One region of the Oryzibacillus soli genome, then DNA from elsewhere that is predicted to be linked to it. Evidence: riboswitches for the same ligand, from Rfam matches in the RefSeq annotation. Region 1 holds a riboswitch; each other region holds the start of a gene.
The links. Region 1 has a riboswitch for cyclic di-GMP ahead of ACSEXW_RS03940 (hypothetical protein). Riboswitches for the same ligand answer to the same signal wherever they lie in the genome.
Positions count from the first base shown of each region.

Region 2: it holds a riboswitch for cyclic di-GMP, as region 1 does, so the genes downstream of both, ACSEXW_RS10310 (methyl-accepting chemotaxis protein) here and ACSEXW_RS03940 (hypothetical protein) in region 1, are expected to answer to the same signal.
Region 3: it holds a riboswitch for cyclic di-GMP, as region 1 does, so the genes downstream of both, ACSEXW_RS06655 (pyridoxal phosphate-dependent decarboxylase family protein) here and ACSEXW_RS03940 (hypothetical protein) in region 1, are expected to answer to the same signal.
Region 4: it holds a riboswitch for cyclic di-GMP, as region 1 does, so the genes downstream of both, ACSEXW_RS22870 (C40 family peptidase) here and ACSEXW_RS03940 (hypothetical protein) in region 1, are expected to answer to the same signal.

Region 1 is NZ_JBPPGJ010000002.1:437,125-444,764, reverse strand. Features, by position in the region: gene ACSEXW_RS03960 (amidase domain-containing protein) at 9-1,004, shown strand; gene ACSEXW_RS03955 (D-alanine--D-alanine ligase family protein) at 1,010-1,990, shown strand; gene ACSEXW_RS03950 (hypothetical protein) at 2,042-2,374, shown strand; gene uvsE (UV DNA damage repair endonuclease UvsE) at 2,527-3,525, shown strand; cyclic di-GMP riboswitch class I at 3,612-3,702, shown strand; gene ACSEXW_RS03940 (hypothetical protein) at 3,778-3,993, shown strand; gene ACSEXW_RS03935 (electron transfer flavoprotein subunit beta/FixA family protein) at 4,537-5,376, shown strand; gene ACSEXW_RS03930 (electron transfer flavoprotein subunit alpha/FixB family protein) at 5,415-6,488, shown strand; gene ACSEXW_RS03925 (FAD-dependent oxidoreductase) at 6,491-7,640, shown strand, end outside.
Region 2 is NZ_JBPPGJ010000006.1:207,910-215,549, reverse strand. Features, by position in the region: gene ACSEXW_RS10325 (response regulator transcription factor) at 1-515, opposite strand, end outside; gene ACSEXW_RS10320 (sensor histidine kinase) at 481-2,292, opposite strand; gene ACSEXW_RS10315 (hypothetical protein) at 2,506-3,783, opposite strand; cyclic di-GMP riboswitch class I at 4,039-4,123, shown strand; gene ACSEXW_RS10310 (methyl-accepting chemotaxis protein) at 4,250-5,836, shown strand; gene ACSEXW_RS10305 (glycoside hydrolase family 43 protein) at 5,899-7,479, opposite strand.
Region 3 is NZ_JBPPGJ010000004.1:136,409-144,048, reverse strand. Features, by position in the region: gene ACSEXW_RS06685 (LTA synthase family protein) at 1-241, opposite strand, end outside; gene ACSEXW_RS06680 (VOC family protein) at 540-962, shown strand; gene ACSEXW_RS06675 (thioredoxin family protein) at 992-1,573, shown strand; gene ACSEXW_RS06670 (GTP-binding protein) at 1,682-3,691, shown strand; gene ACSEXW_RS06665 (hypothetical protein) at 3,732-3,947, opposite strand; gene ACSEXW_RS06660 (SLOG family protein) at 4,026-4,583, shown strand; cyclic di-GMP riboswitch class I at 4,813-4,900, shown strand; gene ACSEXW_RS06655 (pyridoxal phosphate-dependent decarboxylase family protein) at 4,983-6,641, shown strand; gene ACSEXW_RS06650 (methyl-accepting chemotaxis protein) at 6,658-7,640, shown strand, end outside.
Region 4 is NZ_JBPPGJ010000020.1:22,238-29,877, reverse strand. Features, by position in the region: gene ACSEXW_RS22880 (ADP-heptose synthase) at 1-110, opposite strand, end outside; gene ACSEXW_RS22875 (helix-turn-helix domain-containing protein) at 288-1,169, shown strand; cyclic di-GMP riboswitch class I at 1,342-1,432, shown strand; gene ACSEXW_RS22870 (C40 family peptidase) at 1,531-2,481, shown strand; gene ACSEXW_RS22865 (CpaB family protein) at 2,640-3,344, shown strand; gene ACSEXW_RS22860 (CpaE/TadZ family protein) at 3,341-4,237, shown strand; gene ACSEXW_RS22855 (ATPase, T2SS/T4P/T4SS family) at 4,249-5,670, shown strand; gene ACSEXW_RS22850 (hypothetical protein) at 5,807-6,580, shown strand; gene ACSEXW_RS22845 (hypothetical protein) at 6,597-7,496, shown strand; gene ACSEXW_RS22840 (hypothetical protein) at 7,564-7,640, shown strand, end outside.

The DNA.
Region 1 (7,640 bases):
GGAACGGCATGTCCTGGAGGGTGGCTCTGTACGATTTCATCCATGCCCGCAACCAAATGGAGGTTGACTATGATTGGAGCGGACCCGTCCGGGCAACCGGAGACGAAGCGTATGCCGAGCGGCTGCGCCTGCTCCAGGACCGGCGCCGCAGACAGCACCGGGAACGGGGGCTGGTTCCCCTCTCCGCCGAGACCCGGCTGCGGATCCTCGATGTGCGGCAGGAGGAAGCTCAGGTCTGTGCCGGCATCATGCTGCAGACTCGCTTGGAGGGCGAGAGCCGGGGCGTCCCCTGCGAGACCGAAACCCAGCAGATCGAAACGGTACTGCTGACCGTCAAGCCTGGCGGCAAATGGATGATCGCGTCCGTTTCACCCCGCTTGTCGGAAAGCTCGGAAGCCGCCTCCTCTCCGACGGCGCTGGAGGCAGGGGAGGAGGACATCACCCTGCCGTCCGTCCAGCCGCTTCTAGTCCGGGAGAAGCTGGCCCCCTGGAAGACGGGCGGCCGTTATAACCGGGAGCTCGTCCGGCAGTATGCGGAGCGGTATTGGAATTCAAGCAACCCCAAATTCATCCAATTCGATGTGGATTGCTCCAATTATGTGTCCCAATGTATCCTAGCCGGCGGAATTCCCATGCATGACACCGGCCGCCGGGAGACGGGCTGGTGGTACCGGGGGAGGAGCGGAAGCCAGGAGCTCTGGAGCTACAGCTGGGCGGTGGCCAACGCGCTGCAGGCCTATCTGAGCGGCACGAGACCTTCCGGTCTCCGAGCCGTGGCGGTCGATTCCCCGAAGAAGCTGGATATCGGGGACGTGATCAGCTACAGCTGGGACGGTGACGGCCGTTACGGGCACAGCACCATCGTCACGGCCTTCGATCCGCAGGGCATGCCGCTGGTCAATGCCCATACCGTCAACAGCCGGCACCGGTATTGGGACTACTCCGATTCCTATGCATGGACGGAGAGAACGAAGTACAAATTTTTTCATATAGGGGATGAATAAGGCTGATGGAGGGGAATCGAGACGGCAAGATCAGAGTCGGAATCAACGGATGCATTCCGGCCCTTACCGGGGATGCTGCCGGCAGGGCCGCCTTCTTGGACCCGGAGCGGTATGAGGTGTCGGTGCTGCCGGAGATTCCGTCCGGCGGCTTCCCCGATCCAGCTGTGCTGACGGGACTCCATGCGGTGCTGCCGCTCTGTGGAGACGGGGGGGCAGAAGGGGTGGAGAGGCATTATTCCAGCTTGGCGGAGCTGATGGGAATTCCCATGGCGGGGCCGGATCTTCGCCAGTGCGCTCTGGGAAGGGACCGCTCCGTGATCCGGCGTCTGTTGGCCCATTGCGGTCTGCCGCAGGGCCTCTTCCGTACCTTCACGCGGGAGCGGTATGCCGGCAACGGAGCTTACTATGTGGCGGAGATCGAAATGGCCGTCGGGTATCCCTGCCGGATTTATCCCGCCCGCTCCTGCAGAGGCGGCGGGATCATCTGCCGGAACCGCGCTGAGCTAGAGGCGGCTATGGAAGCGGCATTCTCGGCGGATAGCCGGGTGATGGCGGAGGAGGAAGTCCCCGGCCGTGCGCTGTTCGTCGCGCTGCTGGCCGGCAAGGTGCCGCTTCAGAGCGCCATCGGAGAGGGGACCCCGGTGCCCGATGCGGCGGCGGACTCCGCTAATGGGGCCGGCATAGTACCCGGACAGCCGCTGGCTCCAGCGAAGCTGCCGGAAGAGACGGCGCAGCAGCTCGGACGGCTGGCCCGTCAGGCCGCCGACCTGCTGGATGCATCCGGCGCGGTGCTGATCCGCTTCGTGGAAGCGGCCGAGGACGGCCGCCTTTTGGTCGATGCCGTCGAGCTGGCCCCGGACCTCCGCCCCGGTGGGGCATACGCCGGTCTGTGGGAGCTCTCCGGCATACCGTATCCGGAATTGGCCGCAAGGCTGGTGGATTACGCCATGGGGAAAGGAACGGGGAGCCCGGCATCGGATGAATAAGGGGATGAGCCTATGGTATCCTTAAGAGAAAGGATAGAAGGAGGCGGACATATGGGATTCGCGACGGAGTTCAATTCGGTATGCAAGTTCAAGCGAACGCAGGAGCTGTACGATCTGTTGGAATACGGCCGCGGCAAGATGGTCAAATCCGGCTTTCGGGTTTTTCCGGCCGGCCAGAAGGTCATCGCCTATTCTCCGGATAACAAGGCGATCGCCATCGTGAAGATTCTGGCGTCCATCGCGGAGATCAACTTCCAAGGGGAGGAGATTACCCAAGTAGAGATGGAGCTGATCCGGCTGCTGACGGAGGAGGAGGCCCGCATTCAGACCGCTCTGGCTCACGAGATGTTCTTCGGAGAGCACGAAGCGGGCGGAGCCGTTTGATGCAGCAGGGGGCTGCGGCGGAATGAAGGCCATCTATGGCCTTCATCTCCCAAGCACCCCATGTCCCGCACGGAGAGGAAGGCTGCCGGAGAATGAAACGGCGGGAACCCGGGTACGGTATAACGGACTATACTGCGCGGGAGGCAAAAAGTGTGATCGTACGATTCGGTTACGTAGCCATGTCCACCTCCGTAAGCAACGCTTCTCCGTCCAAAACGATGACCGCCACCAGCTTCGCCAAGCTGGAGGACCGGGAGGCCGCCATCCGTAAGCTGGAACGCCTGGCCTCCGAGAACATCCGCAACACGCTGCGGCTGCTTCGCCATAACCGGGCCCACGACATCCGCCTGTACCGGTTCTCCTCCAAGCTGATCCCGCTGGCCGGCCACGAGCTTCTGAACGGCTGGGATCCGATGCCCGCCTTGGCGGATGACTTCGCCGAGCTGGGGGAATATGTCCGGCAGCACCGGATGCGGACAAGCTTCCATCCCGACCACTTTACCGTGCTGTCGACGCCCCGTGCGGAGGTGCTGAAGTCCTCCATGGCCGACCTGGAGCGGCACCACGCCATGCTAACGGCCATGGGCCTGAACGGAAGCGCCAAGTGCAACATCCACATCGGAGGCACCTACGGCGACAAAAAGAAGGCCCGGGACCGCTTCATCCGGCACTTCGAAGAGCTGCGTCCGGAGGTTCGGGGCCGCATTACCCTGGAGAACGACGATAAGACCTTCACAGCTCTCGAGACCCTGGAGGTCTGCGAGGAAGTGGGGGCGCCGATGGTGCTGGATCTTCACCATCATATGGTGAACCATACCGGAGAGGATGCCGCGGAGCTGTGGCCGAGGATCGGCAAGACCTGGGAGGGCGCCGGAACGGATCCGGAGGCTTCCGTCGGTCTCCCCGCCCTTCCGCCCAAGATCCATGTCTCCAGCCCGAAGAACGACAAGGATGTCCGGGCCCATGCGGATTATGTGGAGGCCGCTCCGCTGGCCGGCTTCCTACGGGCCGTCGCCCCCATGACGCCCGCTCTGGATGTGATGATCGAGGCGAAGATGAAGGACGGAGCCTTGTTCAAGCTGATGGAGGAGCTGCCCGGCCTGGAAGGAGTAAGGCGATTGGATCAGGCCAGTGTGGAAATTGAGACTTAAGACTCAATTTTTCCGACATTTGGAATTACCCTTTGACAAAATCTGCGAGTCACGGTATCGTTAACTTAATACCAACGAACCATTTCCACTGAAAAAGGCAAACCTGCCGAAAGGCAGCGACGCAAAGCCGCGGGTCTAAGGTCTCCGAACGGGGACCACGACAGCCGGGCCGCCAAAGGGATGCCCTCCTCCGGGAAGCACCCGGGGGTTCTTTTTTTTCCTGTGGAAAGGAAGAGAGGAGATCGCGCAACAATGGGGGCTATGCTGGCCAAATCGTATATGTCGCTCCAGCGGCAGACGAAGCTTCAGAGCAATGTGCAGGAATTGGGTGAAATGTTGGGCAGTCGGCAAGTGGCCGAAAGCATCCTGGCGAACATGCTGGGACTGGAATCGGTGGAGCTTCAGGACCTGATGCAGCATCTCGGAACGATCTACACTCATCAGCAATTCCGGACCGGAGCACTCTAGGTCGAAACCGCCTGCATGCTGACAGGAATCATATGGTTATTAAGAACCCGTCATTGCTGGCGGGTTTTTCATTTTATTGGGTGTAGGTGGGACCGTATTCCAGAAACTGTGTAAATCAAAATGCCGGCACTGTACTAGTGAAATAATTCACGAATGGAAAAGGCAGCATGGGGTGGCTCCAGTCAGAAGTCCATAGCAGTAAGCATAGGGCCAGATGGGGCTTGCATGCCGAACTGGTGAACAAATCTATCCATCCGCACCCATATCAGGAGTAGAAAGGGGTTAAAATAGCGCTTTCTTATGAATTTATGTCAAAAGTTTGACAGCTGATAAGCAAAATGGGGGTCTGCAACAAATGAATTTATTCACAATGTAGGAATTGTGTTCAGGCTGTGGAATTCGTGGAATATGGTGATAGCGGGGGAGATACAGCACTAGCGAAATTCTAACACAGATTTATGAAAGCGCTATCATTTCTAATGTAAAAATCATTATAAAGTCCGCCGCTTACTCCCGGTTCCGGCGGAACAACGAAAAACGGAGGTGCTTCACTTGCTGCATGTAGTTGTTTGTGTCAAGCAGGTGCCCGACAGCAGGGAAATCCGGATCGATCCGAAGAACAACACGCTGATCCGGCAGGGCGTTCCCAGCATCGTCAATTTTTATGACATGCACGGCTTGGAGGAGGCGCTGCGGCTGAAGGATCAGTTCGGGGCCCGGGTGACCGTAGTGACCATGGGCCCTCCGCCGGCGGAGAAGGGATTGAAGGAATGCATCTCCCTCGGGGCGGATGAGGCGGTGCTGGTTACCGACCGGGGCTTCGCCGGTGCGGATACGCTGGCCACCTCCTACGTGCTGGGCTTGGCGATCCGGAAGATCGGAGAGGTCTGGGGCCCCGTAGACATGGTGTTCTGCGGGAAGCAGACGCTGGACGGAGATACGGGGCAGGTTGGTCCCGGAGTGGCGTGCCGCTTGAACATGGACCAGCTGACGTATGTATGCAAGGTGGCGGACGTCAACCCGGAGACCCGGCGGGTCCGGGTTCACCGGCAGATGGAGGACGGCGTAGAGGTGACGGAGACCTCCATGCCGGTGCTGCTGACGGCGCTGAAGGAGCTGAACAAGATCCGGCGGGCCACGCTCCCCGGCATGATCCGGGCGGCGAGATACAAGGCGGCGGTCTGGACGGCGGCGGATTTCCCCGAGCTGGATAAGACGAAGATCGGTCTGAAGGGCTCCCCAACCATCGTGGGCAAGACCTGGGTGCCGGAGCTGAAGAAGGCCAACACCGTACGGGTGGAGGGCGCCACCGCACAGGAGCTTGCAACGGATCTGGCCGGCAAGCTGTGGGCGGAGGAGCTGCCGAAGCGGCTGGGCTGGTAAGCGGCATGGATAACGGGAGATAAGAGGAGGGGCATGCGATGAGTGAAGAACGGTTGGAGACGGCGGCACCGGATTGGTCGGCATACCGCGGCGTCATGATCGTAGTGGAGCACCGGCGGGGAACGGCCAAGAAGGTATCCTGGCAGCTCCTGGGGGAAGGGCGGAAGCTGGCCGATAAGCTGGAGGCGCCGCTTCTGGCGCTGGTGATCGGGCACCAGGCGGAGCATCTGGCCCAGGAGGCCATCGCTTACGGAGCGGACCGGGTCTATCTGGTGGAGGCGCCGGAGCTGCTGGATTACCGGACCCGGCCCTATAGCGAGATCTGCCTCAAGGTATTCCGTGAGGTGAAGCCGGAGATCGTCCTGTACGGAGCGACGGCGACGGGAAGAGACCTGGCGGGGGCCATCGTGACCCACCTGCCCACGGGTCTGACGGCAGACTGCACGGAGCTGGACGTGGAGCCACATCCCTCACGGCTCCTGATGGCGAGCCGACCAGCTTTTTCCGAGAAGATGATGGCGACGATCCTGTGCAAGCAGTACCGGCCCCAGATGGCCACGGCCCGGGCGGGCGTGTTCCAGGCGCTGCCCAAGGCACCGGAGCGGACCGGCGAGATCGTCCGGATGACGGAGACCTTCGAGGAGGCGTCCATCGCGGCCAAGGTCCTTGACTTCATCGAGGAAGTGAGCCACGTGAACCTGGAGGAGGCGGAGGTCATCGTCGCCGGAGGCCGGGGCATGGGCGGACTGGAGGCGTTCGCCATGCTCCGGGAGCTTGCGGATGCGCTGGGCGGAGAGGTCGGGGCAACCCGTGCGGCGGTGGATGCCGGCTGGGTGGGCCACGAGCGGCAGATCGGGCAGACGGGGCATACGGTGAGGCCGAAGCTGTTTTTTGCGGTGGGGATCTCGGGAGCGGTGCAGCATACGGTGGGCATGCAGAGCTCGGACATCATCGTCTCCATCAATAAGGACCCGGAGGCGCCGATCTTCCAGATCTCCCACTACGCCATCGTAGGAGATCTGTTCCAGGTGGTGCCGGCCATAACGGCCGAGATTAAAGCGCGGCGGGGCGGCTTGTCCATGCTGGAGACCGCAGCAGCGGGAGGGGTATAACCATGAATGAGAAATTCGATGCGGTCGTCGTCGGCGCAGGCCCTGCGGGCAGTGCGGCGGCGCTGACGCTGGCCCGTGCGGGGCTGAAGGTCATCCTGCTGGAGCGGGGCGAATACCCGGGCGCCAAGAACGTCTTCGGCGGCGTCCTCTACCGCCAGCAGATCGAGGAGCTGGTGCCGGATTTCCTGTCGGAGAAGAATCCGCCTATCGAGCGGTATATCGTGGAGCAGCGCATGTGGATGATGGGCAAGGACTCCTCCACGATGCTGAGCCACCGGAATGCGGCTTACAGCAGCCCATATAACTGCTTCACCGGCCTGCGGGCCAAGTTCGACCAATGGTTCGCAGAGAAGGCGGTAGCGGCAGGCGCACTGCCGGTCTACGAAACCTGCGCGGTCGACGTGATCCGGGAAGGCGACCGGGTGGTGGGCGTGCGGACGGACCGGGAGGACGGCGATATCTACGCCGATGTGGTCATCATCGCCGACGGGGTCAACTCCCTCCTAGGCAAAGCCATGGGCGTGCACCGGGAATGGAATCCGGACGAGGTATCTCTGGCCGTGAAGGAGATCATCATGCTCCCGAAGGAGAAGATCGAGGACCGCTTCGGGGTGGAGGGGGACGAAGGCGTCACCGTGGAGTTTATGGGCGAGACCTCCAAGGGGATGGCTGGCATGGGCTTCATGTACACGAATAAGGAATCGATCTCGCTCGGCATCGGCGTCATGGTCGGCCACCTGCGGGAGAAGAAGGTGAAGCCTCACGAGCTTCTGGACGAGGTGAAGAAGCATCCGTCCATCCGCAAGCTGATCCAGGGCGGCGAAGTGAAGGAGTATGCGGCGCATCTCATTCCGGAGGGCGGCTTCCACTCTATCCCGCCAATGTCGGGCAGCGGCTGGTGCATTACCGGCGACGCCGCCCAGCTGGTCAACTTCGTGCACCGGGAGGGCACGAACCTGGCCATGGTATCCGGCCGTCTGGCCGCTGAAGCCGTCATCGCCTGCAAGGCGAAGGGGGATTTCAGCGCCGCCGCCATGAAGCAGTACGATCAGGCGATCCGCGCTTCCTTCGTCATGGCGGACCTGAAGAAGTACAAGGGCATGCATAAGCTCCTGAAGGAGCAGGATCCGGAGCTGCTGTTCGAGAGGCTGC
Region 2 (7,640 bases), on a different contig from region 1:
AAGCTGGTCCCAAGATGGTCCTCCACATAGCGCTTGGCCTTCTGAACCGCCTCGCTGACCCGGGCATCCTCCCCGTCCAGCTCCAACAGCCGCCGGTCCACCACCTTCTCCATGGTGCTCTGCCTCTCCCGGCTCCGCTCCAGCTCCAGCGCCTGCTTCACGGCCTCCACCAGCTTGCGTTTCTCCAGCGGCTTCAACAGATATTGAACCACTCCGAGGCGGATGGCATGCTCCGCATAATCGAAAACCGCGTGGCCGGATATGACGATCACCACCGGCCGATACCCCCGGCTGCGCTGCTCCTCAACCATAGACAGACCCGTAATCTCCGGCATCCGGATGTCGGTGATGAGCAGATGGACCTGCTGCCGCTCCATGATGGCCATGGCCTCCGCCGCACTGGCCGCAGTCAGAACTTGCAGCTCCCCGGACCATTCGGCCTCCAGGGTCTTGCGGACTCCCTCCCGGGTCCTGGGCTCGTCATCGACGATCAATACGGTCCGTTCCGTTGCCATACTCCGTCTCTCCCCCTGTTAGTGGAATCTCAAATCGGACGGTCGTGCCCTGCCCCGGTTGGCTGGTGATGGCCAGGCCCGCTGCCGTCTCCCCGTAGGTCAGCTCCAGCCTCCGCTTGACGTTCCGGATGCCGACCCCGGTCCCTCTGGAAGGAGAAGCGGCATCCCTTGGCCGAGAGGCCGTTTCTTCTTTATCTAAGGCATTCTGCAGCTCCCGAAGCTCCCGCTCCTCCATCCCCGCCCCATCGTCGCCGACGGTGACCGACAACCGGTCACCGTCACCCATGGGCAGAATCCGGACCCGGATGGTGCCTCCCTCTACCCGGCCTTCGATACCATGGACGATGGCATTCTCCACCAGGGGCTGGATGAGCAGCTTGGGCACGGGCACGGCGGCACAGGCCTCCGGGCATTCGATGGACCAGACCAGCCGCAGCCCAAGCCGCATCTTCATGATCTGGAGATACCGCTCGATATGCTCCAGCTCCTCTTGAAGCGTCACCCACTCCCGCCGTTCGGGACTGCTGATGACATACCGGAAGATATGGGACATGGCGATGACCAGATCCGCCAGCTCCTCCTCTCCCTTCTCCGACAAGGACCAATAGAAGGCCTCCAGCGTATTGTACAGAAAATGGGGGTTGATCTGGGCCTGTAGCGCCTTCAGCTCCGTCCGGCTCCGGACCAGCTCCTTCTCATAGACCAGCCGGATCAGTTCATTAATGTTGTCCACCATCTGGTTGTAGGTGTTGTTCAGCTCCCGGAGCTCCAACGTGCGTGAATCCGAGAGATGAGGCTTCAGGACGCCGTCCCGGGCTCCACGCATGGTCTTGATCAGCCGAAGGATCGGCCTGGTTATCAGTCCCGATAGCCAGTAGGAGAGGAACAGGAACAGTACGAACCCGATGGCGCCGGAGACCAGGATGGCGGTGCGGAGCACGGAGATCCCCTTGGTCACTTCCCGTAGAGGCGTCAGGATCAAGAGCGTCCAGCCGGTTTCTACGGACTTATGGCGGACGGCCATATATTCCCCGTCCTGCAGCAGCACCGTCGGACCCGAGGATTGGAGGAGTCCCGGCGGCAGGCCGGGACCGGGCAGGTCGGAGGTGATGGGGATGCCCTCTGGATCCGTCAGGATCATGGTCTCCAGCCCCTGGCCGTCCGCATCCATGGCTTCCCGGAGATGGAAGGTGCTCCGGTCCATGCTGATCAGGAGGTATCCGCCGGAAGAGAACCACCGGTCCACCAAGCTGATCCGGCGCAAGGCCAGAACGCTGTCCGGTTCACGTGGATCCAATCCCAGCCAGAGCAGACGTCCCTTCTGCTCCTCCGCCTTGCGAATCCACTGAACCTCGACCCGGCCATCCAGACTCAGCTCGTCCAGCGGGAACAATCGCCGATAATCGGCCGTATAGAGCTCGATCCGGTTGATGCCCTTGGAATAGGTCTGGTACCGGCTCACCGTCCGGGCAAGGCTCTGCCTCTCCGTGAAGCCGGGAGGACGGCTGTTCAGATGGTCCAAGAGCAGCTCCTGGACGTAGCTGTCCGTCATGATCTGGGCGGTCAGGGTGTCCATCTGGCCGATTACCGCATCCAGCCGGCCACCCGCTTGAACCGCTGTCTGCTGGATGTGCTTGGCAGCGCTCGCTTTCAACAAACCTGACACGCTATGGTACATATTGATTCCGAAGATGAATAGCACGGCCGCCATCACCAGGATGAACCCGAATAGGATCTGGTTGCGGAGCGTGTTAAAGGGCCTGAGCCGGGAAAGCATGGACGGGGCCTCCTTCATGAGCGTTGCTGCGATTCAGCCGCCTGAGACTGTGCTTCGCCGTGGGGACTGGACATGGTGGGAGGAAGCGTGCTTGCCTACAGTGTAATCGATTGCATCCCGTTCTGCCAATGGGAACCTTCGCAAGCCGAACAGAAGAAGCCCCCGGCATCCACATCTGAAGTGGTGCCGGAGGCTTCCAGGCAGGTTCATGTCTTATTCCCGCCGGGCGGCCTCCCCGCCCGGATAGAGCGTGGAGCTGTAGAGCCGCTTCGGCTGTGGCAGTGGAGCTCCGGAAGCGGCGGCCGACAGGTCAAAGAATCGGCTCGCATAGATCGCCGCGCGGTCATCGGTATAGATGATCACCTGCTCCGTGCCGCTCCCGAACAGGTCCGCATGCACGGCATACCCTTCCGTCCGGAGCTCCGCCACGGCGTTCAGATGGCCGTCGTACAAGGTCGGATAGACCCCCCCGCCCCGGCGGAAGGCCAGGATGTAGTCAGGCGAGCCCTCGCTCCAGCCTGACAACGTATCGATGATGGTCAGCCAACCGTCCGTGGTGCGGTCTTCCTTCCACAGCTCCCGCCCTTCCGCATCCAGCAGGAACAGGGCGTCCTTTCCCTTCAGACCCTTGCCGTCGTCCTCCCGGACCAGCCGGTCGAGGCCGGCCACCTGCAGGCCCGGCAGCTCCGGCCGGAACCGTCCCAGAGCAATGTGCTGCGATTCCACAGAGCCGTCGTACCGCCACAGCTCCTTCCCGACGGCGTCATACATGACGGTGACGCTACCGCCGATTACCAGCTCCGGTGCTCCGTCCCCGTTCACGTCACCGATCCAGATGCAGTCGGCATGATCCTCCAGCTCCTTGCAGCTCCACAGCGGCCGGCCCTGATGGTCCAAGAGATCGTACCCCGCCATCACCTCGTCGAAGCCGTCTCCGTTCAGATCGTATACCCAAGGGAAATGTCCCGGGTTGCCTTCATGGGTCCACAGCAGGTTGAAGTCCCGGTCCATAGCCCACAAGCGGCGGTACCGGTCCTTCAGAATCAGGTCCGAGGCCCGCTCTCCCCCAGTCAGATTCGCGATGATGATGCAGTCGTGGGCCTCCGGATCCGGCAGGTCGCAGACCTTCTTCACCGAGCCGTCCTGTCCGTTCAGGATATGCAGCCGGCCGTCCATCACGCACAGGACCTCCAGCCGGCCGTCACCGTCGATATCATAGATCTGGGCCGGATAATCCGAGCCCTGGCTCCCCGCGCCCGGGTCCGGCCTGCCGGTCTGCCATAAGAGACGCCCCTGCAGGTCATAAGCCGTCAGACATTGAACCTGGTGGGGAATATAGCGGACGTCCTGCCGGTTGTCCGGCTGGACCAGCAGGATTTCCATCCGACCGTCGCCGTTCAGATCGCCGAGCAGCATTTTGCACCGGGGCCCTGCCGCCCGAATGTCCAGATCTGCAAGATGTACCACTTCTTCCGTTCTTCTGGTTCCCATATCGTGCCTCCCTCCGGTCTATCCCGGATGAGTCCGCCGGGGCGGCTAGCCGCCTTCCCCCGCGTCTGACTTCAGGATAGGGCTCAGCGGCTTCACGGGCAATCGGATTTTCTTGACGGTGCCGGAAATCCGTTAGGAGGATCTTGCCCGGCTTGCACATTCTTGGCTCAATGGGGGATTTTCCCTGATGATAGGGACGAGATTTCGTGGTATTATGTCGATTAAACTCGCATTTTGTCACATTTGTGACATCTTCATTTGTAGAGGCAAAATTGCCGAAAGGCAATGACGCAAAGCTTCGGGCCTGCGGCGGTGACGCTATGGCAGCCGGGCTGCCAAGTGGGCACGTTCGGACTGCCCGTTGTTTTCGGGCGGTCTTTTTTGGTGTATGCGGAAGGGGGCCGGCTGCCTGAATGATCATCAACAACGGGAGCACCAAAACCAATGAGATGATGGGGGTTCAACCATGAATATGTTACGAAATTTCAATGTCAGGGTAAAAATCAATCTGCTGATTATCGTAGGCCTTGTCTGCCTGCTGGCCACAGGCATCCTCGGATACATAGGAATGTCCAAGATGAATGATGCCTCCAACAGCATGTATGAAGAGAATCTCCTGCCCAATCAGACCTTGAATACGATCCAAACGAACGTCACCAAGCAGGAGTCCTATCTGTATGAGCTGATGGTCAACATGGATGAAAAGAAGAATGTGGAGCTGCTCCAGCGTTTTCAGGATCTGTCCGGCCAGAACGACAAGCTGTTGAGCGAATACCAGAAGACCAGACTGGATTCCTACGAAGCGGATACTGTCGCCAAATATACCGCGCTTACGCCGAACTACCGCAAGGTCCGGCAGGAGGCCCTGGACCTTGCCCTGCTGAACCGGAATGACGAGGCCTATGAGCTTTACCTGGAGAAGGTCGTTCCCCTTCGGGATGAGCGGCATAAGCTGCTGCAGGCGCTGATTGATTACAATATCAAATCGGCGGATATCATCAATCAGACCAATGCGGATGACTTCGCGGATTCCCGCAATCTGACGATCGGCATCATCGCAGCCGCCGCTCTGGCCAGCCTGGCGTTGGGCCTCGTGATTGCCCGGTCGATATCGGCTCCCTTGAATCAGGTGCTCCGCGTGCTGGGCAAAGTGGCCGAAGGCGATTTGCGGGAGACGGTGGAGCTGGACTCGAAGGATGAGATCGGGCGATTGGCCGCGGCACTCAACCGTACGATGGGTACGCTGCACCTGACCATAACCGGCATCCTCCAGCAGGCCGAAAGCGTATCGGCGGCCGCCCAGCAGATCTCCGCCGGCTCGGAGGAAATCTCCAGCGGCAGCAACAGTCAAGCGCAGGACGCCCAAACGATCAACGAGCTGTTCAAGGAGCTCTCCATTGCCATCAACTCCGTGGCGGAGAGTGCGGAGGACGCGTCCGGCCTCTCTCAGAGAACGTTGAATCTGGCCCAGGAAGGGGGCCAAGTGGTCCGCCATTCCATTGAGGGCATGGCTCAGATCAACCGTCAAATGGGACTCTTAGCCGAAGACTCCCGCAAGATCGGGGACATCATCGATGTCATCGACGATATCGCCGATCAGACGAACCTGCTGGCGCTGAATGCGGCCATCGAGGCCGCCCGCGCCGGGGAGCAGGGCAGAGGCTTCGCCGTGGTAGCGGATGAAGTGCGCAAGCTGGCGGAACGGAGCAGCGAAGCGACCAAACAGATCTCCGCCATCATCAAGGGGATGCAGGAAAACACCCGTCACAGCGTCAAGGCCGTCGAAGGCGGCACCGCCGCCTCCGAAAAGACGGGAGAAGCCTTCGACGGCATCATGGGCGTGGTGAACGAAACGGCTCAGAAGGTTTCCGAAATCGCCGCCGCTTGCGAGCAGCAGGCCGCTCAAGCTACGGATGTGATGCGGTCCGTGGAGAGTATCTCCGCTGGAACGGAAGAGGCCTCCGCGGGCTGCGAGGAAATGGCCTCAACCTCCCAATCCTTGGCCCAAATGGCCGTAGCACTTCATACGCAGGTTGCCAAGTTCAAGCTGTAGGGCTTGGGGAACGAGAGGGGGGCCGATAAGTCGTCAGACGACTTATCGGCCCCCCTTCTATTTTAGTAGATCCGGAAGGAATCGAAGTCCGCCCAGCCACCGGGCGCGCCGTCCGCCGACGGCAGACAGAACAGTCCCAGCTTGGCGCCGGTCCAGCCGCCGACCTCCGCTGTGAAGGGGGCGCCGACCGGTTGGAAGGCGGTCCCATCCACACTGTAGAAGAAGGTGCACAGCGCCCCCTCCTCCACCCGGACCATCAGGTGCACACAGCGGTCTGTGCCGATGCCGTCCAGACGCACCACTTCCCGGACCGTCTCCACAGGGGCTTCACCGGTCCCGTCCCCTAAGGCGAAGACCAGCTTGGCGCCGTCCGGTCCGTCGGCTTCGCAAGCCGCGAAGGCATACCGGTGCCCGAACATGCACAGCCCCGCCCGAACCCCAGGACCGCCGGACAGCTCCAGCTTGGCGGCGGCGGTGAATACCGGCGCCGGCAGCTTCTGGCACAAGAGCTGCGGCAGTCGGTACAAGGTTCCGTCCACGCCCTCCGGATGCGGGCGGGCATACAGCCGCAGATGCCCTGGCCGCTCCTCCAGGGAGTACCAGTCCCGCTTCCAGTTGGACTGCCACTGCCATTGAAGCCCTAACACGGCTCCCTCGAACTCGTCACCCGTAGCAGGAACCGCAACGGGCCACTCCCGGCCCACGTTGGGCTTCGACCACTCCAGCACCGGCTCTCCGATTCCGTCTCCGTTCCGGTCCTCCCCCATCACGGGCCAATCGTTCTCCCAGCGCATGGGCTGCAGATGGACGATCCGGCCGTAAGCATCCCGGTCCTGGAAGTGAAGGAACCAGCTCTCGCCCGATTCCAGCTCCACATAACCGCCCTGATGAGGGCCGTTGACCGGCGTATCGCCCTGGTGCAGCACGATCCGGTCCTCGTAAGGCCCGAAGACGCTGCGGGAGCGGAAGATTGCCTGCCACCCCGTCGGCACTCCGCCGGCCGGAGCAAAGATGTAGTAGTAGCCGTTCCGTTTGTAGAGCTTAGGTCCTTCCAGCGTCGGATGGCTCTCCGTGCCGTCGAACACCAGCGTACCGTTATCCAGCAGGCTGCGGCCGTCCGGGCTCATCCGGCACACCTGCAGCTTATGCTTGATGCCCGACCGGCTCTTGGCGAAGGCGTGGACCAGATAGGCCTGCCCGTCCTCATCCCACAGGGGGCAGGGGTCGATCCAGCCCTTGGCTTCCTTCACCAGGTGCAGCGGGGACCAGGGTCCTGCCGGATCCTCTGCGCTGCACATGAAGATGCCGATGTCCGGATCGCCGAAGTAGATCCAGAACCTGCCGGCATGGTGCCGGATGCTGGGAGCCCATACGCCGCAGCCGTGCAGCACCCGTCCGTCGTAACGCTCCGGAAGCCGCTCGACCGCATGGCCGATGAGCTCCCAGTTCACCAGGTCCCCCGACCGCAGAATCGGCAGTCCGGGCACGCTGGTGAAGCTGGAGGCGGTCATGTAGAAATAGCCTCCGTGGCTCACGACATCCGGATCCGAATAATCCGCATACAGCACAGGGTTCTTATACCGGCCGTTCCCCAGATCGGCGCACCAGACGTGCTTCTTGTTCTCCGCTTGCTCCGTGTTCATGTGATCCTCTCCATCCCTTGGCAGTGTGCCTGCCGATTATTTCCGCTCGTTCGCACCCAGCCGCCGGCGCCAGGCCTTGACGCCTATGCACAACAAAGTCCCGCAGAGCCCTTGCGCTTCTGCGGGACTTGGCTGACGCCGGCTTCTAGGGCCCGGCGGTT
Region 3 (7,640 bases), on a different contig from region 1:
GGGACAACAGGAGGAGCATCACCGCGAACGCCAGCAGGGCATTCACGGCGAACAGCAGGGGATGGGAGCTGAGCCAGCTCCAAGCTTCGGAGAGAGAACCCCTCTGGAGACCTTCGGCTCCCAGCGCCATGATCAAGGAACCTAGCGCGGCCAGAAGATAGACGGCCGTCTGGCTGGCATACGGGAGTCTGCGGCTGCGGAACCGTCTGGCGGAGGCAAGGGTATATCCTCGAGACTTCATGGTGTGGCTCCTTTCTTACATCTATATAGTCCAAAAAAAGAAGAGCCCTTTAGGTCCGCAGGCTCTTGGGTGTCCAAGACATCGATATACGACTTTGTTTCAGAATACCATCATTTTTCGATGAAAAATGAAAGGAATTGTAAACGAATTGTAAACAATTCGGTGAAAACGCTAACAGCTGGGTTCCGCTTTCTCCGCCGTTACTTAGTTACATTCACGTAAGTCATTTTCAGATGAGAGGATTTTGTCTATACTGGACAAGGAAGCGATTACCGGATAAGAGGAGGCTGTAACGAGAATGGGAACGAATGCAAAGATCGGCGGCGGAGGCTTTCACCATGTGGCCCTGAGAGCCTATGATTTCGAAGCGACATTGAAGTTCTATACGGAAGGTCTCGGTTTCCAAGAGCGTTTCGGCTGGGGGGAAGGCAATAGCCGTATCCGGCTTCTGGATTGCGGTGACGGCAATTATCTGGAGGTGTTCGCCGGCGGGGACAGCCCGACGAAGCCGGACGGCGCTTACTTCCATGTGGCCTTCCGAAGCGAAGATGTGGACGGCGCGGTGAAGGCGGCGGTGGCTGCAGGCGCGGTCGTCACGGTGGAGCCCAAGGACGTGGTGCTTCAGGGCAACCCTCCGACACCCGTGCGCATCGCTTTCGTACAGGGCTTGAACGGCGAGACCATTGAATTTTTCCAGAGCACCGGAGATCATAAACTGTAAGCCAATCCATTCATGAAGGAGACGATCCCATGAGCTTTACCTTGCCCATTGGCGCAAGCGCGCCGGACTTTTCCCTGCCGGGTACGGACGGCAAGACGTATGCCTTGAAGGATTTCGCAGATGCGAAGGTGCTGGTGGTCTTCTTCACCTGCAACCATTGCCCCTTCGTCATCGGCTCCAATGAAGTGACCCGCGAGACGGCGGACCGGTTCCGGGACCAGGGCGTCCGCTTCGTCGGCATCAATTCCAACAGCGTCAAGACCAAGCCGGAGGATTCCTTCGAGAAGATGGTGGAGGAGATGGAGAACCATAAGTTCCCGTGGACCTACCTGCGCGACGAATCCCAGCAGACGGCGCTGGCCTACGGGGCGCTGCGGACGCCGCACTTCTACGTATTCGACGAAGAGCGGAAGCTGGTCTACACCGGACGGGCCATCGACAACCCGAGAGAGTCCGCCAAGAGCACGGTCAACGATCTGGACCGCGCGTTGGAGGAGATCGTGTCCGGCAAGCCGGTATCCGTGCCCGTAACCAATCCCATCGGCTGCAACGTCAAGTGGGAAGGCCAGGATGCGCACTGGATGCCTGCGGATGCCTGTGATCTGGTATAATCGTCCGGCACACAGCGCGGGATAAGCGTGGACGGATTGCGGACGTAACATGAGGCTCCCTCCGGGCGGGGGAGCTTTTCTTTTGTTCCGGGGAGGAGCGGCTTGAGCATGATAGGGGAAGACAATCGGGAGGGCCTTCGGGTCCGGAACGTGGGCGTGTTCGCCCACGTGGATGCCGGCAAGACGACCACCACGGAGAGGATTCTGTATGCCAGCGGCAGAATCCGGACCTTAGGCAGCGTCGATACGGGGACGGCGCAGACGGATTGGCTGGACGTGGAGCGGGAACGGGGCATCTCCGTCCGGGCGGCGGTGACCCGATACGAATGGCGGGGAGTATCCGTAAATGTGGTGGATACGCCGGGACATGTGGATTTCTTGTCCGAGGTGGAGAGAAGTCTGCGGGTGATGGACGGCGCCGTGCTGGTTCTCTCCGCGGTGGAAGGCGTCCAGGCTCAGACGGAGGTGATCTGGAGGGCGCTGCGGGAGCTGCGGATTCCGACCCTCCTCTATGTGAACAAGATGGACCGGATCGGCGCAGACCCGCTGCGCGTTCTCACGGAGATCCGCAGGCTGCTCTCGCCTGCCGCGGTGCCGATCCAGGCGCCTGTGGGGGTTGAAAATGGGTTTACGGGAGTCCTCGATCTTATGGGCGAGGGGGCGACGGCTTCGGGAGAGGCTTGTCCGGAAGCGGCGGAATACCGCAGGCTGCTGAACGAGATCCTGGCGGAGCAGGACGAGGAGCTGCTCATGAAGGTGCTGGAGGAAGGAGAACAGCCGCCAGAAGTGCTGAGGGATGTTCTGAAGCCCGCGGCGGAGCGAGCCACAGCTTATCCCGTTCTCTTCGGAGCTTCGAGTCAAGGCATCGGCATCCTGCCGCTGATGGATGCCATCATTTCCCTGCTGCCGCCACCGGCAGGCTCGTCCGACGCTCCGTTGTCGGGCGTCGTATTCAAACTGGAGCAGGATGCGGCCATGGGCCGGGTGGCGTATGTCCGCTTGTACGACGGCGTGCTCCGCAACCGGGATTCCGTCCTGAACCACACCCGGGGGCTGGACGAGAAGATCACGCAGATCCGCAAGGTGGAGGGGCCCAAATCCGTGGACGCCGGGGTTCTGCAAGCCGGGGACATCGGAGCCGTGTACGGCTTCAGCCACGCGGCCGTAGGGGACATTCTCGGCAGTCCGGAGCGGATCCCGCACCTCGGGCGGATGGCGGTGCCCCTCCTGACCGTACAGGTGAAGTGGCGTCAGGAGAAGGACTTCCCTGCGGCGGTAGCCGCCTTCCGGGAGCTGGCGGATGAGGATCCCCATCTGGACGTCCAGTGGCTGAAGGAGGAGCGGGAGCTTCATCTGAAGGTCATGGGCCCGATCCAGATCGAGGTCCTGACGGAGCTGGTGAAGAGCCGCTACGGGCTGGACGTGGACTTCGGGGAGCCGACGGTCATTTATAAGGAAACGCCGGCCGAAGCCGGCTTCGGGTTCATCGCCTATACGATGCCCAAGCCCTGCTGGGCGGTACTCCGGTTCCGGATCGAGCCCGGCGAGCGGGGCAGCGGCCTGCAATATGCCTCCATTGTACGGAAAGAAGACCTTCTGGAGAGCTATCAGAACGAGGTAGCTCGCAGGGTCCCGGAGGCGCTGGAGCAGGGCTTGCGCGGCTGGGAGGTAACGGATCTGAAGGTGACGCTGGTGGAGGGGGAGCATCACGTGTGGCATACCCATCCGCTGGATTTCGTCGTGGCGACGCCGATGGGCATCATGGACGGGCTGGCGCGCACGGGAACCAAGCTGCTGGAGCCGATGCTCCGGTTCCGCCTGTCCGTGCCGGAGGAGGCCGGAGGCAAGGTGATGAATGAGCTGGTGCTGATGAGGGGGGAATTCGACAACCCCGTCTTGAGCGGGGAGCGGCTGGAGCTGACCGGGATGCTCCCGGTGGCAACCTCCCTTGATTTTCCGGCGCGGCTAAGCTCCATGACCAAGGGAAGGGGCCATCTGTCCGTATCGTTCGGTGGATACCGGGAATGCCCGCCGGAGGTTCATGTGGAGCGGCCCCGGAGGGGAGTGAATCCGCTCGACCAGTCCAAATATATATTGGCGGTTCGACGGGCTCTGTAGCGTGCCATGCGACGGAAGGAGCCCCTGGGCAATCGCGGGGCTAGTCCCTCTCGTTTTCGAAGAACTCGCACTTTTTCCGTTGATGGTAGGTAATTTCGCTTACGCTTGATTGTACGACGATGACGGAATCGTCGAACCGGATGATCAGCCCTTTGGGATCCACGATCATATCGTCCTCGAACACCCGGATCGGGATCCGCTTGGTCATAGCCTCCTGGAAATCGGCGTCGGTCATCAGCTTGCGGTTGCGTGCCATGGTTGCATTCTCCTTTTCAAAGTTTCCTAGACTTACCATCTTATGCTAACCTGTATCCGTGTCGAATACAAGGGGGGATTGTCGCTGGAACGGATTTTGATCACAGGCTACAAGGCATCGGAGCTGGGGATCCACTCCATGAAGCATCCAGGGATTCCGATTATTAAGAAGGCGGTGGCCAAGGTGCTCCGGGGCCTGCTGGAGGATGGCCTGGAATGGGTGGTGGTCAGCGGCCAGTGGGGGGTGGAGCTGTGGGCCGCCGAAGCCGCTCTGGAGCTTCGGGAGGAGTATCCTGCGCTCCGGCTGGCGGTGATCACCCCTTACGAGAACCAGGAGGAGCACTGGGGCGAGGAGAAGCAGGAATGGTACCGCAGCCTCCTCGCGCGGGCGGACTACAAGGCCTGCGTCTCCAAGCGCGGGTATGAGGGGCCTTGGCAGTTCAAGGCCAAAGACCGGTTTTTGCTCCGCAACACGGACGGCCTCTTGCTTCTGTATGATGAGGAGAAGGAGGGCTCGCCCCGGTACCTCCGTGCGGAGGCTCAGCGTTACGCAGCTATTGAGCCTTACCGAATCATCACGATTACGGCGCAGGACCTTCAGGATACGGCGGACGAGGAACGTCCGGCTTGGGATTAAAGGGACAAGGGACCGGCAGGGGCCGGATGCATCCGAAGGGAGGCGTCCGGTCCTCTTTGTCGCACCCCAAGATCGCCTGATTGCAGGGAATTAGCCAATCTTACCCATGGAAACGGGAGTTAAAAACGACAAATTACAGAAAAGTTTCCAATTTAGACACATTTTTTGCGTGACAAAGATCGTTCATCCTTTATCCTACCTATTGGGGGATGAAGTTGGACCTGAATCGAATAGTGACCGGCAAACCTGCCGAAAGGCAGGGACGCAAAGCTATAGGGACTACTCCCGCAGGTCGGGAAAGTCAGCCAGTTGCCCATTCCTGAACTGTGGCATATCCGGCTCCAGTTTTTTTTCTTTCCCTTACAAGCCCACTACAAAGACAGAAGAGGAGAGATGTACGTGAACCATGCTTTGAATCGGGTTCAAGAATGGTTTCCCAGTGCGGACGGCGACCCCTCCCGGCGCCAGCAGCTCCAGGAGCTCTTAGAGGAGCTCCTGGCAGGAGCCGACCGGTTGAAAAATCCGGATCGGGTCAATCTGGCCGGAACGAAGCGGCGTTCGGAGCATTTTTACCGGGAGCTGCTGCAGGAGAGCGCGATACCCCAATCGGGCGCTCCTATGAAGGATGTGGTTCCGAAGCTCTTGGAGCTGCTTCATGACCATCCATACCACACGAAGTATTTTTTGACGAACATTTTGCCCATGGCGAGCATTCCCGGGATCGTCGGCATGCTGGCCGCTTTCCTGGTGAACGGGAACAACCTGTGGGATGTCTACGGGCCCGCTGGAGCCGAGGCGGAGGTGCGCGTCATCGGCATGATGTCCAAGCTGGTCGGATACGACCCCATGCTAAGCGGCGGCTATACGACCTGGGGCGGTCAAGGGGCGGTCTTTACAGGTCTCCGTCTGGCCATTGCCAAGCTTGCGCCGGACGCTCAACAGACCGGAGTGCCGCGGAACCTGTACGCCTTCTGCTCGGAAGCGGCCCACTACAGCCTCTATAAATCGGTCCAGGCCACCGGTCTCGGCACGGATCGGCTGATCCGGGTGCGCACCCGCCGCGACAGCAGCATGGACCTGGATGATCTGCGGGACAAGCTGCTGCAGGTAATCCGCCAAGGCGGAATTCCCGCTTATATCGTCGCCACGACGGGGACGACGGATGCCTTGGGCATCGACGATGTGCAGGGCGTCAGCGCCGTCTCCCGTGAGATCGCACAAGCCCACGGCTTGCCTGATCCCCATATCCATGCCGATTCGGCGCTGGGCGGATTTTTCGCGTTCTTCAACGGGTATGACTTCGACCGTAACCCGCTTGGGCTGCCTATTACGGCGCTGAAGCCTCTGCACGCCATTCACCGCAGGCTCCGGCACCTGAACCTGGCTGATTCACTCTGTTTCGACTTCCAGAAGCTGGGCCAGACGCCGTACGTGACGAGCCTGTTCATGGTCCGCAACGCATCGGATCTGAAGCTCTTGGATCTGGAGCCCGAGGAGACGCCTTATGTGGGACACCGGGGGTACGGCCAATACCATACGGGTTACACGCTCGAATGCTCCAGGATGGCCAGCGCCGTCAGCATTTACAGCGCCTTGACCGCATTCGGAATCGAGGGCTACCAAAGACTGCTGGCGCAGTTCATCGAGGTGAGCCACCGTATCCGTGAAGAGGTGGCCCGGGAGATTCCCGAGCTGACTCTCGTGAATGCCGATAATCCGGGCATCGTCTCCTTGTTCCGGCTGTATGCGCCGGTAGGCCCCCGTTTCGCGGACGAAGTGGCCGGGCGCTGCTCCACCGGGCAGATCGCCGAGACCAACCGGCTGAACGAGGAGCTGTTCGAGCTCTTGGGCCGGGATCGGGATAAGATGTTCTTCGGCGATACCAAGAAGCATCTGCTCGTTCCCACAACGGACGGTCCGGACCAGCCGCTATCGGCTTCCAAGATCTTCGTCATCTCGCCGTACACCGAGGTGGAGCACGTCCCGGAGATCGTCCGCTACCTGAAGTCCAGAGTAAACGAGGCTCTGTCGGCCTTGAAGATTCCAACCGCACCTTAAGGAGGACCATCATACCTTGAACCGCATATGGAACAACCCCATCACGAGAGGATTCCGAAGATCCGTATCTATGAAAATCATGCTGGGCGTCACCATCCTCCAGCTCTTGACCTGCTCCGCCTTCGCCCTGTCGGGGTATATGGTGAATACCAAACAAACGGACCGGCTCCTGGAGCAGTTCGACCTTCGGCTGGCGACGGATATCCACGTGGCCGATGAAGCCGTTGCCTCCATACCGGGCCACATCGAGGAGATCGACGGGGTCAAGCATCCCTATTACCAGCAAGTGAAGAAGTCTTTGGAGGCCCTGAAGCAGAAGCACGGCTTGGAAAATGTCTACATCCTGGCCAACCGCCAGGATAAGGAGCAAATTCTGATCCTGACGGGCCTGGACGAGGATTTCGGCACGGATTACCCCTTCACCGGCGAGATGAAGGAGTCCCTGCAGAAGGGCGTCGAGGTGCTGAGCCCGATCTACAAGGACGAGTACGGCATTCATAAGTCCATCTTCCTTCCCTTGAAGGACAAGCAGGGCAAGGCGGCCGGCATTCTGGGCATCGACCTGGATGCGTCGGTCGTTCCCGGTACGAGCCGCACGGTATTTTGGATTACGGCCACGATCACCGTTCTGGTTCTGGTCATCGGCTTCGGCGTCACCTTCCTGATCAGCCGCCTAATCACCAAGCCGATCCGCCGTCTGATGCAGGCTTCGGAGCAGATGGCCGGCGGGGATCTGACCGTCGACATCGCCGTGAACCAGGAGGACGAGATCGGGAAGCTGGCCTCGTCGTTCAGCCGTCTGGGACATAATCTGCAGAGCCTGGTGAAGCAGATCTCGTCGGCTTCCGAGCACATAGCGTCCACCAGCTCCCAGCTGGTGCTGACCGCCGGCGAATCCAGCGCGGGCTCCCAACAGGTGGCCAGCTCCATGAGCGCCATGAACGACAGCATTGCCGAGGTGGTGGCCTCCATCACCGACAGCGCCGATTCCATCGTCAT
Region 4 (7,640 bases), on a different contig from region 1:
AGCTCCATCAGGCTGGAGTAGGGCATTACGTATTCCACAGGCTGGCTCGGTACCATCAGCTGCCCGTAGATCGCGATCATTACCGCTTCGGTGACAAAACGCCGCGCCATATCCACATATCCTCCGGCTTGCATCAATAGTTACTTCAACACTAGACCCTTATTATAGCAGGCTTCGGCCCTCAAGAAAATCATCGGCCCCGGATTTATCGGGAGAGGGGATTATGGTACAATGCGGACAGAAGAACGAAACGTGCTGCGGCCGGGCCGCCGACGACGGAGGAACCCATGGAGTCCCATCGTGAGAATATCCAGTACCAGCATCCTTTCCTAGCCGTAAAGATCTTCGACGCCGACCGATCCGGCTCCCCGAAGGCTTCGAACACGCCTCCGCGCTGGCATTACCACAAGGAAGTCGAGATCATCGTCATGCTGAAGGGGCGCTTCGGCTTTTACATCAATGACAGGGCTCATGTGCTGGAAACCGGCGACGTGCTCTTGATCGGATCCAACGAGCTTCACAAGGACTATCCCTGCGACAATGCCAGCTTTCTTGTGTTCCAATTCGATATCCAGGAGCATCTCGAGCACAGCGGGCTGCCGTATTACCGCTACTTCGCGGATTCGGGAGCGCCGCTCAGCCGGTTGAATTACATCCTCCGGGGCGACGACGCGGTCCGGGAGCGTATTTTCGCGTGTGTGAAGGAAATCTTCCGCGAGTCCCAGACCAAGCAGGAGGGCTATGAGATCGCCATCAGCATCCAGATCAAGACCATCATTCTGAACCTGCTGCGCGCGGACACCCGGCGGGCGCTGCCGACCCGGGAGAACACGGACCTTCTCAGACTGCGACCCGTCCTGGATCATATCGAGAGCAGCATTGAGGATAAGCTTCAGGTGGAGGACGCCTGCAAGCTGGCGAATATGAGCTACCACTACTTCGTGAAGTTTTTCAAGAAGACCATGGGCCTGTCCTTTGTGGATTATGTGATCATGAAGAAGATCAAGCGCGCCGAGCTTCTGCTCCTGACCAAGGACATGAGCATCGCCCAGATCGGAGAAGAGGTAGGGATGTCCAATATGGCGCATTTCTACAAGATGTTCCGGAAGTTTAAGGGCTGCTCTCCCAATGAGTTCCGGAAGAAGATGCAGTTTGATGCGGGAGGCTGATAAGGCCTCTTTTTTGCGTTCGCGAAGTGCTGTCAACCCTCCAAAATCTGACTGTCCGTCAATAGTCCCCGGGGCATGCTCCAAAATCCGACAAAACCATCCCTGGGACTTATATTCGGCTATGACCCCCACAAACTATAATAAGGGTACGAAGCCAAAGCGAACCACCTGACCTCGATAATGGCAAACCTGATGAAAATCAGTGACGCAAAGCTACAGGGGCTAAATTGCGGAGAACCGCGGAATGCCAGCCAGCTGCCGAAAGTGTAGGGACCGTACAGCGGGACAACCTTACTCGGCATAAGAGGAAGGGTTGTCCCCTTTTCGGTTTCCACACTATACCTATGGAGGTAATTGCATCATGATGAAACGGATTCTTCCTCTGTTGTTAGCCGCTTTGTTCTGCATCACTGTGGCCGCACCGATAGCCGCTTACGCCGAAGATTCCGTTCCGACCAAAGCCCAAGCCGTGTCGGGTGTCAGCTTCAGGGATCAACCGAGCACCTCCGGCAACCTGCTCCGGTATCTGAAGACCGGCGAGATCGTGACTGTCATCGGACAGCCGAATCCGTACTGGTACAACATTCAGGACCAACAGGGCGTTACGGGCTACGTATCCTCCAGCTCCAAATACATAAAGGTTATCAGCAATGCCAAGATCATCTACGGGGTCAACTTCAGAACCGCTCCCAGCTCTACGGCGGACCGCATCCGGTTGCTCTCAACGGGGGAGGATATGCTGATACTGGCCAAGGTGAACGACAGCTGGTATAAGGCACAGGACTCCAAGGGCGTCGTCGGTTATGTCAGCTCCAGCACTAAATACATAACGGTCAACAACGATATTTACAAAATGGATCTTCCGGTGGACGAGCGTATCGAAAGCTTTATCAACCAGGGGATGACGTACATGGGCACCCCGTATGAATTCGGCTCCGACCGCTTCGACACCTCTACCTTCGATTGCTCCGACTTCGTGCAGCAGTCCTTCTGGGACATAACCCGCGAAGTGATCGCAGGCGATTCCCGTGGACAAGCCGACTATGTCAAGAGCTTGGGACCGGTGGCATCCGATTGGAGAAACCTGAAGCGCGGCGACCTGATGTTCTTCATGTCCTATAAGGGCTACAAGGCTTCCGACTACGCCGGGATCGACGAATCCACAGAGACCGTCACCCACGTGGCCATCTACCTGGGCAACGGGCAGATGCTGCAGACCTACTCCCCGGAATCCGGTGGTGTGCGCATCGACACAATCGGGGGGAATACTTGGGAGTACCGTTACCTTTATGGCGGCACCTTCACCAAATAATCCTCTTGACGGAATTTCCAATCGTCTGGTAATATAAGGCACATCTTCATCAAGCACTCATAAGATCCGTTATGCGAAGGACGCAAACGAAGGCCATCGGCCTGGTTTGCGTCCTTATTTGTTTTTGAACCGGAGGGAGGAATAGGGCAGTGGGCAGGATGCGACATTTGGGCATCAGCCTGGCGGCGGCACTTATGGCCGCTTTGCTGGTATACGGCGTGTACGAGCTGCTGATCCGGCAGGTGGAGCTGCAGGAGACGGTGCAGGTGGTGGTGCCGAAGCGGTTTATCCCTACGGGGGCCACCCTTCGGGAGGAAATGCTGGAGTACCGGGCGGTGGCACGGGGAGGCATGCTGGAGGGGATGCTGACCGATCTGGACCAGGCGGTGGGGCAGGAGGCTGTCGTTCCGCTGGGTACGGAGGAGCCGGTATTGAGCTGGAAGCTGGACCGTTTCCGTCTGCTGCCCGGACCGGACGAGGCCGTGTTTCCGGTGCCGAAGGAGTACCTCCTGTCCGTTCCCGGAAGCATCCGGGCCGGTGATCTTGTGGTGGTGTATGCCTCAGGGAAGCTCGGCACCGTCAGACTGCTTCCGGAGGATATCATCGTTGCCTCCGTGAAGTCCTCGGCCAACACGGAGGTGGACGATCCGAAGCAGCCCCATCTGGCGGCCAAGGTGGCCAACGACCAGATGGCCATGTATGCCTCCCGGCGGGATGCCAACGGAGCCGTGGAGCAGCTGAACTTGAACCTGACGGAGGAGGAGTGGCGGATTCTCGATGAGGCTTGCCGGGGCAAGAACAACAAGCTGGTGATCGCCATGAAGGGGGCCTCCGGCGGAATGGGAAGGGGGGACGGACCATGAACGGAGCAAGGCAGCCGGGAGGACGCCCGGTGCAGAGAGAAGCGGAGGAAGGGACGAGAGGCCGGACGATCCTGTTTACCGGGACGACTCCCAATATCGGCACGACGGTATTGGCATTCGGGACGGCGGTGCGACTGGCAGAGCGGTCCGATACCCCCGTAGGCTACTTATGCCTGAACCTGAAGAGCTCCAAGCTGCATCGGTACCTAGGCAAGGAGGAGACGTACACCGGTCTGGATACGGTACGGGCGGAGATGCGCGCCGGCTCGTTGTATGCCGGCCGGCTGAAGTCTTACTTCGAGCCGGTTAAAGATGCGGGGCGGCTGGAGATTCTGTACGGGGCCAATCAGCGGGAGCAGGCCGAATTCTACCTGCCGGCCGATATCCGGCATCTGCTCAAGATCGTCCGGGAGTCCTATCCGTTATGCATCATCGAGGTGAATGCCTGCTGGGACAATGCGGCCACCATTGCGGCTTCCATGGAGGCCGATGCCAAGGTTCTGGTCACAACGCCGGATCTCGGACATTTTCAGGAGGATATGACCCGGTGGGTCAAAACGGTCGCTCCCCTGTTCGGCGTGGAGCCGGATTCGTTTCTTCTGGCCGTCACCCAATGGCAGCCCGGACGGACCGGGGGGATCAAGCCGGCGGATATCCGGAAGGAGGCCGGCATGGAGCTGGCGGCGACCGTTGCTTATGATCCGGAGCTTAGGGAATGGCTGAACCAGGGCCGGCTTCTGGAATATGTGACCCGCACCAAGCCATTCCTGCAATCCGTGGAGTCTCTGGCGGACCTGCTGGTCGCCCAGTTGGGCATCCGGATCGGCCCGGGGGGAGCGGCAACCCCCGCCGGCAGGCTGCGGAGCTGGATGCCGATGCTGCACGGACGTTAGGAGGGCGTAGGATGGAAGAGCGATTTTCCGTATTGTCGTTCGCGGACCGGTGCCGTTCGGAAGCCAGGGTCCATGCTGCAGGCGGGGAAGCGGAGACGAATAGCCTGGAGGGAGCGTCGGACTGGTTCCGCGAGCTGGTGGAGGCCATACGCACCGAGCTGGCGGCTCCGAGAGGACGGTCCGAAGAGGAGCGGCAGGCGTACACCCACCTGCTGAACCGGGCCGTTATCGGATATGAGGGGGACCGCCGGAGAATGCTGGCCATTGTCCAGGATCTGCTCGCCAAGAAGCGGATTCACCGGCAGCCGCCCGCCTCCCTCCGGTTCGCCGGTCTGGCCGAAGCGGTCTTCGCCGAGATCCTCGGCTGGAGCGTGCTGGAGTCCATTCTGGAGAGGAAGGACGGTCTGGAGGAGATTCAGGTGGTGGGGGAGCGGGTCTATGAGGTGAGGGGCGGTGTCCCGATTCCCTCCCAGCAGCAGTTTCGGAGCATCCAGGAGCTGGAGCGGCTGCAGCAGAATCTGGTGCTGTTCAATAAGGACACGCTGAACATCCGCAAGAGATGGGTGGAGGTGGCGCTCCTGGACGGCTCCCGGGTCACCATGACGGGCTTCGGCTACACATCCGTGCCGACGTTGACCATCCGTTTCTACGCCACGGCCGTTTATGAGCTGGACCGCCTGTCCGCCTCCGAATTCGGGACGCTGTGCCCGCGGATGGCCCGGCTGCTGCGGCTGCTTGTACGCAGCTGCTTCAATCTGGTGATCACCGGTCCCACCAACTCCGGGAAGACCACGCTGATCAAGTCCTTGATCCGGGAGATGCCCGACCACGAGCGACTGATTACCATCGAATCCCGATATGAGCTGATGGTGAAGCGGGATTTCCCGGGGAAGAACGTGATCGAATACGAGACCGACGAAGAGGACCGTAAGCACGACGGCGCCCAGGCCTTCAAGCTTGCGCTCCGGCAGTCGCCCAAGAGGATCTGCCATGCCGAGATCAGGGACCGCGATGCGAATATATATGTCCGGGCCTGCACCCGGGGGCATGACGGCAGCATGACGACGCTGCACGCCTCCAATCTGGAGGATGTGCCGGAGGCGATTGCCGATATGTGTCTGATGGACGAACGGGGGATGGATCCGGCCAGGCTGGTCCGCCGCATTGCGGAGTACGTGACCCATATCGGGCTGGAGATGGCGCTTGTGAACGGCCGCCGGATCTTAGTCCGGATCGGGGAGTATGCCTGCGCCGACGGCACAACTGTCGCCGTCCGGGATTGGGTCTGCTACGATTACGGATCGGGACGGTGGAGATATCCCATGTCCGTTTCGGCCAAAGCGCTGGAGCGGGTGGCCCGTTATGCTCCGGATGGCTTGCGGGAGCTGGAGAACTGGATGGGGGAGTGGCCGCATGCTGATCCTGATCTATAAGGGCACGTTGTGCTCGCTGCTGTTTCTCCTGCTGTTTATTTCGATCCGGTATTTAGGGACGGCAGCGGTCCGCGTACATTCTGCACGTTCTAGGTTGACCGGCGGTAGGAGTCGTTCCAAAGTTTGGGGAGGACCATTGCTTCGGCGTCTGATCCGGCATCTGGAGGATATGATGGCGGCCACCCGGTTCATCCGGTCCGCAGGAGCCTTTGCAGTGCTGACCCTCCTGCTGCTATTGTCCGGTATGATAGCGGGAGTCTGGGTCTTCCGGAGCTTGCGGGGGGTTATGATTCTGGGAGGGATCTGGGGCTCGCTGCCGTATCTCCTTCTCCGGCTGCGGCTCATATCGGGCCGCTTGCGGACCCGGCTGGAATTTCTGCCGGCGGTGGAGATCTTCTACCAGCAGCTGTGTCTGACTCACCGCCCCAACATCCGGCTGGTGCTGGACGATGCGGTGTCGGGGGGAAGACTACTGTATCCCATCAAGCCCGTCTTCGAGCAGCTGAACCGCAGTCTCTCTGCGGGAGCGGGAAGCACAGAGGATGCGCTCCGGATCTTCAGCCTGGAGCTCGGGCATGTGTGGGCGGATTATTTTGCCAATATGCTCCGGATGGCGCTTCAGGAGGGGGCGGACATCACCGTCAGCCTGAAGGAGCTGATCACGGACATGCGGCGCGCCCAGCTCTATGACCAGAAGGCGCGCAACCGGCTGCTGGAGATCCGCCTGGCCAGCTTCTCTCCCCTTCTGTTTCTGGCCCTCTTCATCGGGATCAATCTGAAGCTGAACTATGAGAACACCATGCGCGCGTACTTCATGGAGGCGGAAGGGCGGAATATGCTGCTTCACGCTCTGCTGCTTCAATTCGGGTCCTTCCTGATGGGGATCTACTTGTCGATGAAGCGTATGTAAAAAAGGGGGGACAGCCATGCTCGGATGGCTGCAAGCGGGCATTCTCGTTATATTGGCGGTGCTGTTCCTGACCGCATATGCGTTTCTCCGCCGGTTATTCGGATTGTTCTCCGGTAGACGCAGGAGATTCCGGCTTCGGGAGATCGGGAATGCGATGGCCGGAGGAAGACCTCCGGAGTGGCTCATGAAAGCGTGCTTCTTGTCCTTGGTCCGGGCTGAGGCCCGTGAGGAGTGGAGGCAGCTTCTCTCAGCAGCCGGAATTCGGATGGAGCCGCTGTGGTACCTGGTCTTGCGCAGGAGTCTGGCGGGTTTCCTGGCCGGAGCGGGAATCTGGATGTGGAGATACGGTGCTCCGCCGCAGCTGCCTGTCCCCCTACCTGCCAAGGTTTCAGCCCTCCTGACCGCGGGAGGAGCCTTGCTGGTTCATGGGGACCGCTATGTGTGGAATGCCGTGAAACGATACCGGACGAACCGCATCGTGGAGGAAATATTTGCGGTGTCGCGGCAGCTTCTCTATTTTGATGGCTCCCCGCTTCATCTGCACGGCAAGCTGAGCCGCTGTTTGCCGTATACGAGGCTGATCCGCCAGGAGTGGCACCTCCTGCTGAATGATTGGTATCACGATCAGGAGGGGGCTGTCCGGCGCTTCCGTGAACGTCTCGGTACGGAGGAGGCCCACGGCTTCGCCGAAACGATCCAATCCCTTCGGCAGTATGACGGGGAGGCCTATTACGAGCTTTTGCGCCAGCGGGTTCAAGATTATAAGGAGAAGCTGGAGCTGCACCGGGACAGCCGGAAGGAATCGGTCTCGTATGTCCTGTTCGTTCTGGCTGGGCTCCCGATTATGTATACCTTTCAGATTTTCATCCATCCCTGGGTTCAAGAGGGACGGCGCCTGTTCGATTCGTTAGGATGACCCGGACCGCAGTCTGCAGAATACCAAGTTCGGCAGGATCATGATAGAGGTTGAGGAGGAATGGAAGATGAGGAATATACTGATGACGGTCATGCTGCTCATCGTTGTGGTTGTCATGTTCAGCAGCATCATCATGTCCCCCAC